Regions from separate parts of the Micromonospora sp. WMMD1082 genome, predicted to be linked through region 1. Evidence: riboswitches for the same ligand, from Rfam matches in the RefSeq annotation. Region 1 holds a riboswitch; each other region holds the start of a gene.
The links. Region 1 has a riboswitch for cyclic di-AMP ahead of O7615_RS13085 (NlpC/P60 family protein). Riboswitches for the same ligand answer to the same signal wherever they lie in the genome.
Positions count from the first base shown of each region.

Region 2: it holds a riboswitch for cyclic di-AMP, as region 1 does, so the genes downstream of both, O7615_RS18345 (hypothetical protein) here and O7615_RS13085 (NlpC/P60 family protein) in region 1, are expected to answer to the same signal.
Region 3: it holds a riboswitch for cyclic di-AMP, as region 1 does, so the genes downstream of both, O7615_RS33330 (C39 family peptidase) here and O7615_RS13085 (NlpC/P60 family protein) in region 1, are expected to answer to the same signal.

Region 1 covers NZ_JARUBM010000002.1:2,840,761-2,844,671, reverse strand. The annotation lists gene O7615_RS13100 (zinc metalloprotease) at 1-230, shown strand, start outside; gene O7615_RS13095 (pyridoxamine 5'-phosphate oxidase family protein) at 292-831, opposite strand; gene dcd (dCTP deaminase) at 910-1,488, shown strand; gene O7615_RS13085 (NlpC/P60 family protein) at 1,565-2,605, opposite strand; cyclic di-AMP (ydaO/yuaA leader) riboswitch at 2,618-2,753, opposite strand; gene O7615_RS13080 (C40 family peptidase) at 2,972-3,911, opposite strand, start outside.
Region 2 covers NZ_JARUBM010000002.1:3,996,937-4,000,847, forward strand. The annotation lists gene O7615_RS18340 (carbonic anhydrase) at 1-621, shown strand, start outside; gene O7615_RS18345 (hypothetical protein) at 721-1,734, opposite strand; cyclic di-AMP (ydaO/yuaA leader) riboswitch at 1,738-1,869, opposite strand; gene O7615_RS18350 (YibE/F family protein) at 2,036-3,400, opposite strand; gene O7615_RS18355 (metal-sensitive transcriptional regulator) at 3,693-3,911, opposite strand, start outside.
Region 3 covers NZ_JARUBM010000002.1:7,241,630-7,245,540, reverse strand. The annotation lists gene O7615_RS33335 (hypothetical protein) at 125-883, shown strand; cyclic di-AMP (ydaO/yuaA leader) riboswitch at 1,163-1,304, shown strand; gene O7615_RS33330 (C39 family peptidase) at 1,541-2,392, shown strand; gene O7615_RS33325 (SDR family NAD(P)-dependent oxidoreductase) at 2,473-3,228, opposite strand; gene O7615_RS33320 (helix-turn-helix domain-containing protein) at 3,275-3,712, shown strand; gene O7615_RS33315 (hypothetical protein) at 3,750-3,911, shown strand, end outside.

The sequences.
Region 1 (3,911 bases):
TCTACCACACCTTCCAGGGCGGCTGCTCCGGTCAGGGCGACCAGGTCGCGGACACCCCCGCCGAGGCCTCACCGGCCAGCGGCTGCCCGACCGGTCGGGACACCTGCTCCAGCCCGGGCCTGGACCCGATCACCAACTTCATGGACTACTCGTACGACACCTGCATGTACCAGTTCACCCCGGGTCAGGCCACCCGGATGATCAACGCCTGGAACGCCTACCGCGCCTAGCATCAGCCCGTACGACCGGTGCCGGCCCGCTTCCCCACGGGCCGGCACCGGTCACGGGTGCTCAGGCCGCGCGGCGGTGGTGCCTGCCCAGGCGGGCCGGTGCCGGACGGACGGCCTCCGGGACGGTGCCGGACGGATCGAGCCAGACCTGGACGGCCGGCCGGACCGCCGGCTCGCTCGGCCCACCGGCACCGGCGTGCCCGTGCCGGGCGAGCATCGCCACGTCGACCGTGAACTCGAAGAGCCGCCAGTCGGCGTGCGGCGCGGCCCGTGCCGCGAGGGCCAGGCGGGCGACGGTGGCATCGTCGGTCACGGGCCGGGCGCGGCCGGCGACGTATGCCTCGTCGTCGCTCTCCTCCGGCGGGAACGAGTGCAGCGCGTAGCGCCCGTCGCGTTCCAGATCGCGCCGCTTCGGCGAGTCGATCACGAAGCAGAAGAGACCGTCGTCGGTGATCACCGGGGAGACCGGGTGCACCCGGGGCCCGCCGTCGGCGCGGACCGTGGCCAGGTAGCCGAAGCCCGGGCCGTACTGCTGCATGAGAAGGCGGATCCCGTTGGCGAGTCGAGGCTCGTCAGCGGCGAATTCGGACCAGGAAGCCATGCCTGCCATCTTATCGAACACACGTTCGAAGCGGGTAGCCCGACACGCAGGTCGCACACCGACAGCTATGGTGTGGCGATGCTGCTCTCCGACCGGGACCTGGTCTCCGAGATCAAGGCAGGCACGCTGGCGCTCGAACCGTTCGAGCCCACGCTGGTGCAGCCGTCCAGCATCGACGTACGCCTGGACACGTTGTTCCGGGTCTTCAACAACCACCTGTACACCCACATCGACCCGGCCACCCGGCAGGACGACCTGACCTCGGCGGTCGAGGTGCCCGACGGCGAGCCCTTCGTGCTGCACCCGGGTGAGTTCGTGCTCGCCTCCACGCTGGAGGTAATCTCGCTGGGCGACCAGCTCGCCGGCCGGCTTGAGGGCAAGTCGAGCCTTGGGCGGCTCGGCCTGCTCACCCACTCCACCGCCGGCTTCATCGACCCCGGCTTCTCCGGCCATGTCACCCTGGAGCTGTCCAACGTGGCCAACCTGCCGATCACTCTCTGGCCCGGCATGAAGATCGGCCAGCTCTGCGTCTTCCGGCTCTCCTCGCCGGCCGAGCACCCGTACGGTTCGGCCGTCTACGGCTCGCGCTACCAGGGCCAGCGCGGCCCGACGCCGAGCCGCGCGTGGCAGAACTGGCGCACCTGGCCCACCCGCTGACCCCGCCGCGGTCAGCCGCCGCCAGCGGGGCCCGCACCGGGATCGCGCAGGCCCCACCGTCGTACGCCCGAACGCCTCAGCCGGGCCGGCCGAAGCTGTGGATGGGGCTGCCGTCCAGCCGCTTCATCTTCACCGGCTGACCCGCGCGGGAGGCGTGCACCACCCAGCCACCACCGACGTACATGCCGACGTGGTGCAGGTCCCGGTAGTAGAAGACGAGGTCGCCCGGGCGCAGCGCGCTGCGGCTGACCGAGGCGGTGACCTGACGCTGCCGCGCCGCGTTGTGCGGCAGCGCCACCCCGGCCCGCGCCCACGAGGCCAGCATCAGCCCGGAGCAGTCGTACGCGTTCGGCCCCTCGGCACCCCAGGAGTACGGCTTGCCGATCTGGGCGCAGGCGAACGTGACCGCCTCGCCGGCCGGCCCGCCGGGATAGCCGGCCGGGCAGGGCGCAGGTCGCAGCGGGCCACCGCTCCCCCGGCCGTACGCCTGGGTGCGCAGCCGCTGCAACCGGTCGATCTCGGCGTCGATCTGCCGCCGCTTCTCCGCGAGTTCGGCCTCGGTGCGGGCCAGTTGGTTGATGGTGCGGTCCAGTCCGGCCTTGGCGGCGGCGAGTTCGTCGCGCAGGCCACTCGCGTGCCGCACGTCCTCCTGCTGGTAGCGGGCGTAGCGGTCGAGCAGGCCGAGCTGTTCGATGACCTCGCCCGGCGACCGGCTGCCCAGCAGGGTGTTGACGGCCCGTACCTGCTCTCCCTTGTACGCCCCGGCGGCCAGCCGGCCGACCCGGTCCATCGCCTCGTCCACCTGGCGTTCCAGTGGTGCCATCCGGGCGGCGAGGGCGTCGGCCTGCCGCCGCTTCGCGGCCAGGTCCTGTCGGGTGGCGTTGTGCCGTTCGATGACGGGTTCGAGCCGGTTCCAGTCCTCGTCGATCTGGCGCTCGATGTCGGCGACCGTCGGATCGGCCTGGGCCGCTGCCGCGCCACCGGTCAGGATCACGGCGGTCGCGGCGAGTGCGGCAAGTGCGGTGGTGCAGCGGTACCAGCGGAAACGCGGCGCATCCGGCGGGCGGCCCGGCAAGGCGGGCCGCTGCGACGGTGGCCGCGGGGCATGGTGTGCCACCGGGCTCCGTACTCCTTCTTCCCATACCGCCTACCGGGTTAGCTGACGGGTTCGGGCGGGGAGGGGGCGCCCTACCGCGACGATCGCGGATTCACCCCGGGTACCTGGGTCCCCGGCTCGCTCGGAAGCGACTCGACGGTGTCGGACCGTTACCGCCCCGGTGGGCGGATCTGCTACCGGGCCGACGATTGCCCAGCGTAGGGACGATCGGCGTCGATACGCAACAGATCCGCACCGTCACTGTCGGTGCTGACATCCGACAGCGACGAGGGCCCCCGGCAACTTGACCGGGGGCCCTCGGGCGTTCCTGCGCGCCCGCTCAGCGGCGTCGACCGCCGAGCCTCAGCGGCGCTGTCCGTCGACTACTCAGCCGGGGCGACGGAAGCCGGCCACCGGCATGGTCGTGATCGGAGAGACGTTGACCGGCTTGCCGGCCCGTGCCGCGTGGACCATCTGGTTGTTGCCCAGATAGATCCCGACGTGGCTCACGTCGCTGCGGAAGAAGACGAGATCGCCGGGGCGGGCGTCGGCCCGGGAGATGGCCTTGCCCTCGTTCCACTGGGCACCGGTGTAGTGGGTGAGGTAGATGCCGGCGGCCTTGTACGCGTACTGGGTCAGGCCCGAGCAGTCGAACGAGTTCGGCCCGGTGGCTCCCCAGACGTACGGCTTGCCGACCTGCTCGCACGCCGTCTTGATGGCGGTCCGCGCCGCGGCGCTGACGACACCGTTGATGGTCGGGCAGTTGGTGGTCTTCACCGTGGTCACCGGCAACGACCGCTCAAGCCGCTTGATCTCGCCGTCGATCTGCTTCTTCTTCGCCGCCAGTTGCTTTTCCTTCGCCTCCTGGTCGGCGATCAACGCGTCGAGCTTGGCCTTCTGGTCGTCGTACTTCTTCCGGATCTTCATGACGCCATCAAGCTCTCGACGCTCCTGCGCGGCGAGCCGGTCGAGGAGGGCCATCTGCTCGCCGAGCTCGTCGGGCTTCGCGTTGAGCAGCACCGCGCCGAGTTCCTGGGACGGGCCGGTGATGTAGTAGCGGGAAGCGAGATCGGCCACCCGGTTCATCGCCAGCTCGGATTCCAGGGCCAGCGGCTGGATCTTCTTCTGCAGGTCCGCCGACTTCTGCCGGTTGACCCTCAGCTGAGCGCGCACCTTGTTGTACTGCTCGATGGTGGGCTCCAGCTTCTGCCACTGCTTGTCGATCTGCGCCTCGATCTCGTCGACCGAGGGCTCGGCGTACGCGGGGGCGGCGAGCAGGCCGGCACCGACCGCGGCGGCGGCGACCAGAACGACCAGTTGGCGGGCG
Region 2 (3,911 bases), 1.2 Mb from region 1:
CAGCGGGCCCTCGCCGAACTGATCGCCGGCAACCGGCGGTTCGTCACCGACACGCTCCGGCACCCGAACCAGAACGCCGGGCGCCGCGCCGCCGTCGCGGCCGAGCAGCACCCCTTCGCGGTGATCGTCGGCTGCTCCGACTCGCGGCTCGCGGCAGAGATCATCTTCGATCGTGGGCTGGGTGACCTCTTCGTGGTCCGCACCGCCGGGCACACCATCGGACCGGAGGTGCTGGGCAGCGTGGAGTACGCGGTGGCCGTGCTGCGTACGCCGCTGGTGGTGGTGCTCGGGCACGACTCGTGCGGCGCCGTGCAGGCGGCCCGCGAGGCGACGGCCACCGGTACCGCACCCTCGGGCCATCTGCGTGCCGTGGTCGACGCCGTGGTGCCCAGCCTGCGCCGCGCGCAGGAGGCCGGGGTGGGAGAGCTGGACGGGATCGTGGACATCCACATCGCGCGGACCGTCGAGGCGATGCTGGACTCCTCCGCGACCCTCGCCGCCGAGGTGACCGCCGGGCGGTGCGCGGTGGTCGGCATGTCGTACCGGCTGGCCGCCGGTGAGGTGCGGGCGGTGGCCGCGGAGCCCGCCGAACTGGCCGGCGCGGTGGCACCGGCCGGCTGACCGGGGCGCCCGGCGTCCGACGGCCCGGGCCCCGGGTCCGACGGCGAGGGCCGTCCCGCCGGATGGCGGAACGGCCCTCGGTGCGTCGCGCGGGAGCGCTCAGAGCATCGACACGTGGACGTGGTCCGTGTGGTTCGACGGGCCGCTGTAGGAACTCCAGCCGGTCGCCGGGAACCAGATCTGCCGGTTCCAGATCACGTAGTAGATGCCCAGCCGGTCGGCGTTGCGGACCAGGAATGCCGCCAGGTTGTTGCCGTAGATCCGGGTGTCGTTGTTGTGCCAGGGGCGGAAGCCGCTGTTCTCCAGCGACCAGTCACAGGCCCGCCCCTTGGGGTGCTCGAACTTGTCGCCCGGCCGGAAGCAGCCGACGAACCGGTTGAAGCCGGCCCGCTTGACCTCCTTGTACATGTGCAGCGTCCGGGGCGTGATGCAGCCCGACGTGGTCGGGTCGTTCTGGTTGCACGACTCGGACTTCCAGCCGCCGTCCGACGCCCGGTTGGGGCCGACCCGGGCCACCGGGGAGGTGGCGTCCACCAGTCCGCCGGTGAGGCCGACACCGCCGACCAGCCGGAGCGACTTCTCGGCCTCGGACTTCTTGCGCGCCATGTCGTTGGTCAGCTTCTGCTGCTCGCGTACCTCGGCGTCGAGCGCGAGCTTGGCCTGCTCGGCGCGGAGCTTGACCGAGTTGACCTCGCCCAGCTTCTTGCCGTTGACCAGGTTCAACTCGTCCAGTGCGGAGGCACGGTCGATGAACGAGTCGGGGGCGTTGCTCTGCAGGAGCATGGCGATCGCGCCGACCCGGCCCGTCCGGTACGACTGGGTGGCGATCTGGGCGACCTGCGGGGAGATCGCGTCCAAGTCCGCCTGGGCGCGGCGGACCTCCACCGCGTACTGGAGCTGCTTCTTCTTGGACTTCTCCAGCTTGGCCTTGGCCTTGGAGAAGTCCCGGTTGGTCGCCTCGATCAGATCGTTGAGCATCGGCGGGTCGTCGTCATGCTGCGCGGGCTTGGGGTTCGTCGGCGCGGCCGTCGCCGGCACGGAACCGGCGAAGACGGCGAACGCGGCGAACACGGCCACCACGGGTGTCAACCAGCGGCGTAGGGGTGCCGTCACTGTCGTCCCTTCCATCGACCGCCGACCGGGTTAGCTGACGGGTTCGGGACGGAAGTGGTCCCTACCGCTCTCGCGGATTCACCCCACGTACCTGGGTTCCCGGCTCGCCTGGCGGCGATTGGGCGGCGGCACCGCAGGCGCCGCTGCGCGCCTTCGGCGGTGACCGGCAGTGAGGTTACCCGACAGTCCATCGGTGCTTCTACGCCCCGAACCCGGCTAGATGCGTCATTTCGTAATCGCGGTGGGTGACCAGCGACACGAAACTCGGCCGCATCGTCGGGGGTGGTCACGCTGAGGAGTGTCACCATGTGCTGTCGGTGCTCCTGTCCGGGTCGGGCCACCCCGTGCGGGTGGCGGGGGACGTGTTACGGGTGGGTGGGGTGCTGAGGGCGTGGAGCGCCTCGGCCCGGTCCGTCGCCGGCCGGGGGACTGCGGGGGTGGGCTCGCCGGTGGGACCGCCCGCCTCGACATGGCTGGCGGTGCCGCCGCGACCGGCGGTGCTGACCACCACGGCCAGGGCGGTGGTCAGTGGTACGGCGGCGATCAGCCCGAGGGTGGCCACCACGCTGCGGACGATCTCCGTGGTGAGGAACTCGCTGGTCACGATCTGCCCCAGCGCGCGGGTGTCCGCAGTCAACAGGAGCAGCAGCGGCAGCGACGCGCCGGCGTACGCCAGCACGATGGTGTTGACCACCGAGGCGATGTGCGCCCGCCCGACCCGGGTCGCCGAGCGGTACAACTCGCCGCGGGAGAAGTTCGGGTTGGCGTTGCGCAGCTCGGTGACCGCGGCGGCCTGGGTGACCGTGACGTCGTCGAGCACGCCCAACGAGCCGATGATGATGCCGGCCAGCAGCAGGCCGTGCAGGTCGACATCGGCCCGGAACATGGACAGCGTGGTGGCGTCCTCGCTGCCGAATCCGGTCAGGTGGGTGGCCCCGGTGGCGGCCAGCCCGAGCAGCCCGGTCAGCACCAGGGCGCCGAGCGTGCCGAGGACGGCCACCGACGTCTGCACGGATATGCCGTGCGTCAGGTACAGCACCACAAACATGATCAACGATGCGCCGACGATGGCGACCACCAGCGGCGGCTGGCCGGCACTGATGCCGGGCAGCACGAAGGTCAGCAGGATGGCGAAGCTGGCCGCGAGGCCGGCCAGCGCCGCCAGCCCGCGCAGCCGCCCGAAGGCGACGATGGCGGCGGCGAAGAGCACGGCCAGCCACACCAACGGCTTGCCGCGCTGGTGCTCGGCAATGTTGTAGGTGCTGATCGAGGGGTCCTCCGGGTCGATCAGCGAGACCAGGATGATGTCGTCGCCGACGCTGACCCGGGGTGCACCGGGGCCGGCCGGGATGGGCGTCTGCACGTCCCGGTCGGCGTCCGGGCCGCTCTGCACCCGGACGGTGGCCGTGCCGCACGGCCCCTCCGCCGTCGTCGGAGTGCCCTCCGGGACCGCGGGGTTGGGCGGGCAGGGTTCGCTCACCACCCGGGTGACCGTGCCGTGGTAGCGGGGCGCGTCGTCCGCTGCCTCCGGCCGCGGCGCGTCCCGGGGCCAGAGCACGAGGGCGGCGACCAGGGTGGCGAGGAGCAGGGGGACCACCGTCACGACAAGGATCCGCCGCACCCCGGGCGGGGCGGGCGGAGCGGAACGGGTGTGGTCGGCGCCCATTCAGTGTCTCCCAACGATTTCAGGGCGGAATACGTGTCGATGGGCGAGACGGTTCAGTGTCGCCGGACGACCGTGGCGACGCGCGGCCCGAATGGCCTGAGCGTGGCGTGGTGGCTGCGTACCGTAAGCCGGATGCGGGCTCTCGGCGGCCGCCGAGGGTCGGCGGGGGCGGGCGCCCGACAGCGGGCGCGGGCCGCAAGGCACGGGTTTCGGCTGGCCATCGTGTGCGAATGGTAACCAGCCGCAGATCGGAACGCAGGTCGCGAGCGCGTGTCGCGGTACCCGACCCGGGTCAGCCGCGCTTCATCAGGCGGCCGACGGCGGCCATCATCTCGGTGGCCATCTCGTCGGCGCGGCCCTCGGCGGCGCCTTCGTGCATGCAGTGCCGGGCGTGCCCGTCGAGCAGACCGAGGGCGACCTTGTCCAGCGCGGCCTGGATGGCGGAGATCTGGGTGAGCACGTCGATGCAGTAGCGATCCTCGTCGACCATCTTCTCGATGCCGCGTACCTG
Region 3 (3,911 bases), 4.4 Mb from region 1:
GCGGCCGGTCCGCCGTTCGTTCGGCACCGCCCGCACTGCCCGACCCCGTGTTCGTGGCCCCGCCACGACGATCCGCTGCCGGTACGGCCGCCGTCGCCGCACCGATTCCCCGCGAGGTACCGACATGGAGAAGACCGTTCTCTACCAGTTCCTGATCGAGGTGCCACGGGCCGCCGCCATCTGGTCGGTCCTGCTCGTGCTCGCGCTGGGCGTGCTCACGGCCCTGGTCGCGCGCCCCGAGCCGGCCCTGCCCGCCGACGAACCCGCCGACCGGGGCGAGGATCCGGCCGCGACCGAGGCGGCCGACCTGCGCCGCTACGCCGGTGAGGTGGCGGTCGCGGCGACCGGCGCCGCCCAGAACGCCGACCGGCGGCGTACCGGGTGGCGGGTCGCCCAGGCGGAGCTGGACCGCGCCTGGGCCGCGTACGACGAGGCGGAGTCCGCGGTCCGGCGGTTGGCCGGCACCGCCGGTCTGCCCACCCCGCGTACGCCCCGCACCCCCGCCGAGTACGCCGCCCGAGAGCGCTGGCTGCACCGCGCCGCGATGGCCGCGCACTGGCGTGGAGACCTGACCGCCCGGCAGCTCAGCGACGTGCTGGCGCATCGGGCCGGCTGGGATCCCCGGCGCCACCCGGCCGAGCAGGAGATCGTCCTGGCCCGGGTGGTACGCGACAGCCGGCTCGCCGCCTACCGGGCCGCCGCCGAGCGGGAGCGCGAGTTGTGGCGGGCGGCGGAACTCGCCACCGAAGCGGCCCGTACCCTCTCCGCGGAGGCGTACGCGGCCGCCGAGCGGCTGCGGCCGAACCGTCTTCCCGCCCCGCGCCGGGCCCCCGTCGGCCACCCGGTCGCGATCCTGCGCTGGCGGCCCGCCCGGTTGGGCTGAAGATTCGGTGAGCCGGGTCACAGCCACCCGGAAATCGGTCACTGCGCGTAGACGGGTCGATTACCGCAGCAATCTTCGTGGGCATTGTCCACGAGCCGTCCGGTTCTCACCTGAAAGCGCTCGGAACGCCATGGATCCCATTGAGCGACGACAGTGGCTGGTTACCCGAAAATTGCCGCGCTGGATCATGTTTAGCCAGCTCAAGCGGGGTTGGCTTACCAGTGACCGGCCAGTAGTGTCGGCGCGTCCGGTGCGGTAACCGATCGCAAAAGGCGACGCCGCGCCGACCCGCTCAATCGTGATCTCACGAACCGGGGACCCACTGCACCACTGGGGTGAATCCGCGAGCCTTGGCCCGCGGTAGGGCGATCTTCCCGCCCGAATCCGTCAGCTAACCCGGTCGGCGGTGTCGGAAGGAGTTTCCACCTCGTGCAGTTCGTTGTGATTCCCCCGCTGTTCCCCCGCCTCCACGGCACTGCGGTGCCCGTGCTCGCCGGCCCGACCGCGAGCTGATACCGGCCATCGCCGCCGCCCGGTGCCCCGGGCACATCCCCTTGCACGGTCCATCCGCGTCCCCCGGGTGGTCGCCGGCACTGCCTGCCGCCGACCGCCGGAGACGTGTGCGCCGTGCGCCCCTGAGCCCCGTGGAGGATCTCCGTGAAGCACACTGTCCAGCGCCAGCTCCGTCGGCTGGCCACCGAACGCCCGTACCGGATCGTCGCCGCCTCGGCCGCCGCGCTCGTGCTGGCGACCGGCGCCGGTGCCCTGCTCACCGGCACCGAGGACACCCCGGCCACCGAACAGACCACGACCACCACCGCCGAGTTGCGCGGCGACACGGCGGTCTCCCGTAGTGACGCCCGGGGCGAGCAGACCCCGTCGACCGCGCCGAGCAGCGCGGCTCCCGCCAGCGCCGCCGCCTCTCCGTCGCCCTCGCCGAAGGCCACCTCCGCCACGCCGGACCCGGACGCGACCAGCAAGAAGGCGGCGCCGAAACCGCCGGCGTCGAAGCTGCTGGACTACCAGTACCAGGCCCAGACGAACGGCTACTACTGCGGCCCGGCCGCCGTGCGCAACGCGCTCAGCGCCGCTGGCATCGAGCGCAGCCAGGACGCTCTGGCCAGTCAGCTCGGCACCACGTACGCGGGCACCAACTCGGCTGCGGACACCACTCGCGTGCTCAACGCCACGGTCAAGGGCAGCCCGTACCAGACCACGATGATTCGCGGTGGCGCGGCCACCCCGGCCCAGATGGATCAGCTCCAGGCCGACGTCGTGGCGGCCATCACCGACGGCCGGGGTGTCGTGGTGAACATCGCCGGCAGTGCCACCGACACCAACGGGGGCTGGCACTCCTTCCCCGGCGGACACTACGTCGCGGTGGTTGGCTACGAGGACGACGGTCGGCTGGTGCGGATCGCCGACTCGGCCAACGCGTCCTACCCGTCGTACTGGATGACCACCATCGACCTTGCCAACTGGGCCGCCACCCGCGGTTATTCCGCCTGAGGTCACGAGCTGCCGCAGGTGGGGCCTTCCCGTCAACGGGAGGGCTCCACCCGCGGTAAGCCGGACTCCGTCCGCGCGACTCAGTACGCGGCGGTCAGGTCGGCGAGACGCTGGTAGAGCCGGATGGCCGTGGGCTGGTCGAACTCCGGGCGGGTCAGCGGCACCGGGGTGCCACGGCGGAGCGCGGTCAGTGGGGCGGCCGGCGGCTCAGCCAGCAGGGCGGCGAGCTGCGTGGCCGGGACGTCCGGTGCGGATCCGAAGAGGGCCGCCGCCGCGCCGATGAGGGTGCGCATGGGCTGGCGGAACTGACGATGCATGCCGCTGTTGACGAACATCGGGTTGTACAGCACGTACCGGATGGGACTCTGCGCGTCGGCGGCGGTGAAGCCGACCCCGAGCAGGTCGTTGGCGCGGGTGCCCTGCAAGATGGCCGTGAGCATGCGGTATCCCCGGCTCAGTTGCAGGTCGTCCCAGTGGATGCGGCCGCCGGGGATTCCACCGGTGCCGCAGAGGTTGACGATGATCGGCGCCGGGGCGCGTTCCAGAGCCGGGCGGAGCCGTTCGGCGAGCAGGTAACGGCTGAGGACGCCGATGGCGAAGGTCTGTTCGAAGCCCTCGCTGGTGAGAATCCGCCGCGGGTCGAAGCGTCCCGCCGACAGGATCAACACGTCGATCCGGTCGGGCAGCCGGGCCGCCAGCGCGGCGGTCTGTCGGATCGACGTGAGATCCGCGTCGGCGCTGCCGATCGCGATGACCCGGTCTCCGCCCTGCCGGAGCTTGTCGGCCAGCGCCCTGCCGATGCCGCGTGTCCCACCCGTGATCACCACTGTGCGCATACTTCATGGTGGAATCCGGCCGGCTCGCGCGAAAGAAGGCACATTGATGTCACCGGTACTGCGACTTCCCGTGACCCCGGCCGACCACGACGCCTGCGCCGCGACCGACATCCTGCGCCGGGTCGGTGAGAAGTGGAGCGTGCTGATCCTCGCCGTGCTCCAGGACCGCCCGTACGGCTTCAACGAACTCGACCGCGCGGTCCAGGGGCTGAGCAGGCGGATCCTCACCCGGACGCTGCGCCTGCTGGAAGGTGACGGACTGGTCAGCCGTCGGTCGACGGCCGAGCGGGTCGAGTACGCGCTCACCGACCTGGGCCGCTCGCTCCTGCCGTTGATCATCGCCCTCGGCGAGTGGGCGGTCGCCCACGCGTCGGACATCGAGCAGGCGCGCGCCCGGTCGCGGGCGGCACCGGGACCACCGCCGTCGCCGATCCGGCATGACGTGCCGTCGGGCGTGGTCGGGGTCTCGGGGGCGACGCCGTGACCGGCGGGACGGGCGGCGGCCGGACATGCGGGTGACGATGACGAGCGTTGCCGCGCGGCCCGGCCGGGTGAACGAGGACTTCGCTGGTGCCGTACCGACGGCGGCGGTGCTGGTCGACGGCGCCGGCGGCTTCTCCGGCGCGGAAGCGATCTGCCGGCACGGGGTGGCCTGGTACGCCTACCGGCTGGGCGGCAGTCTC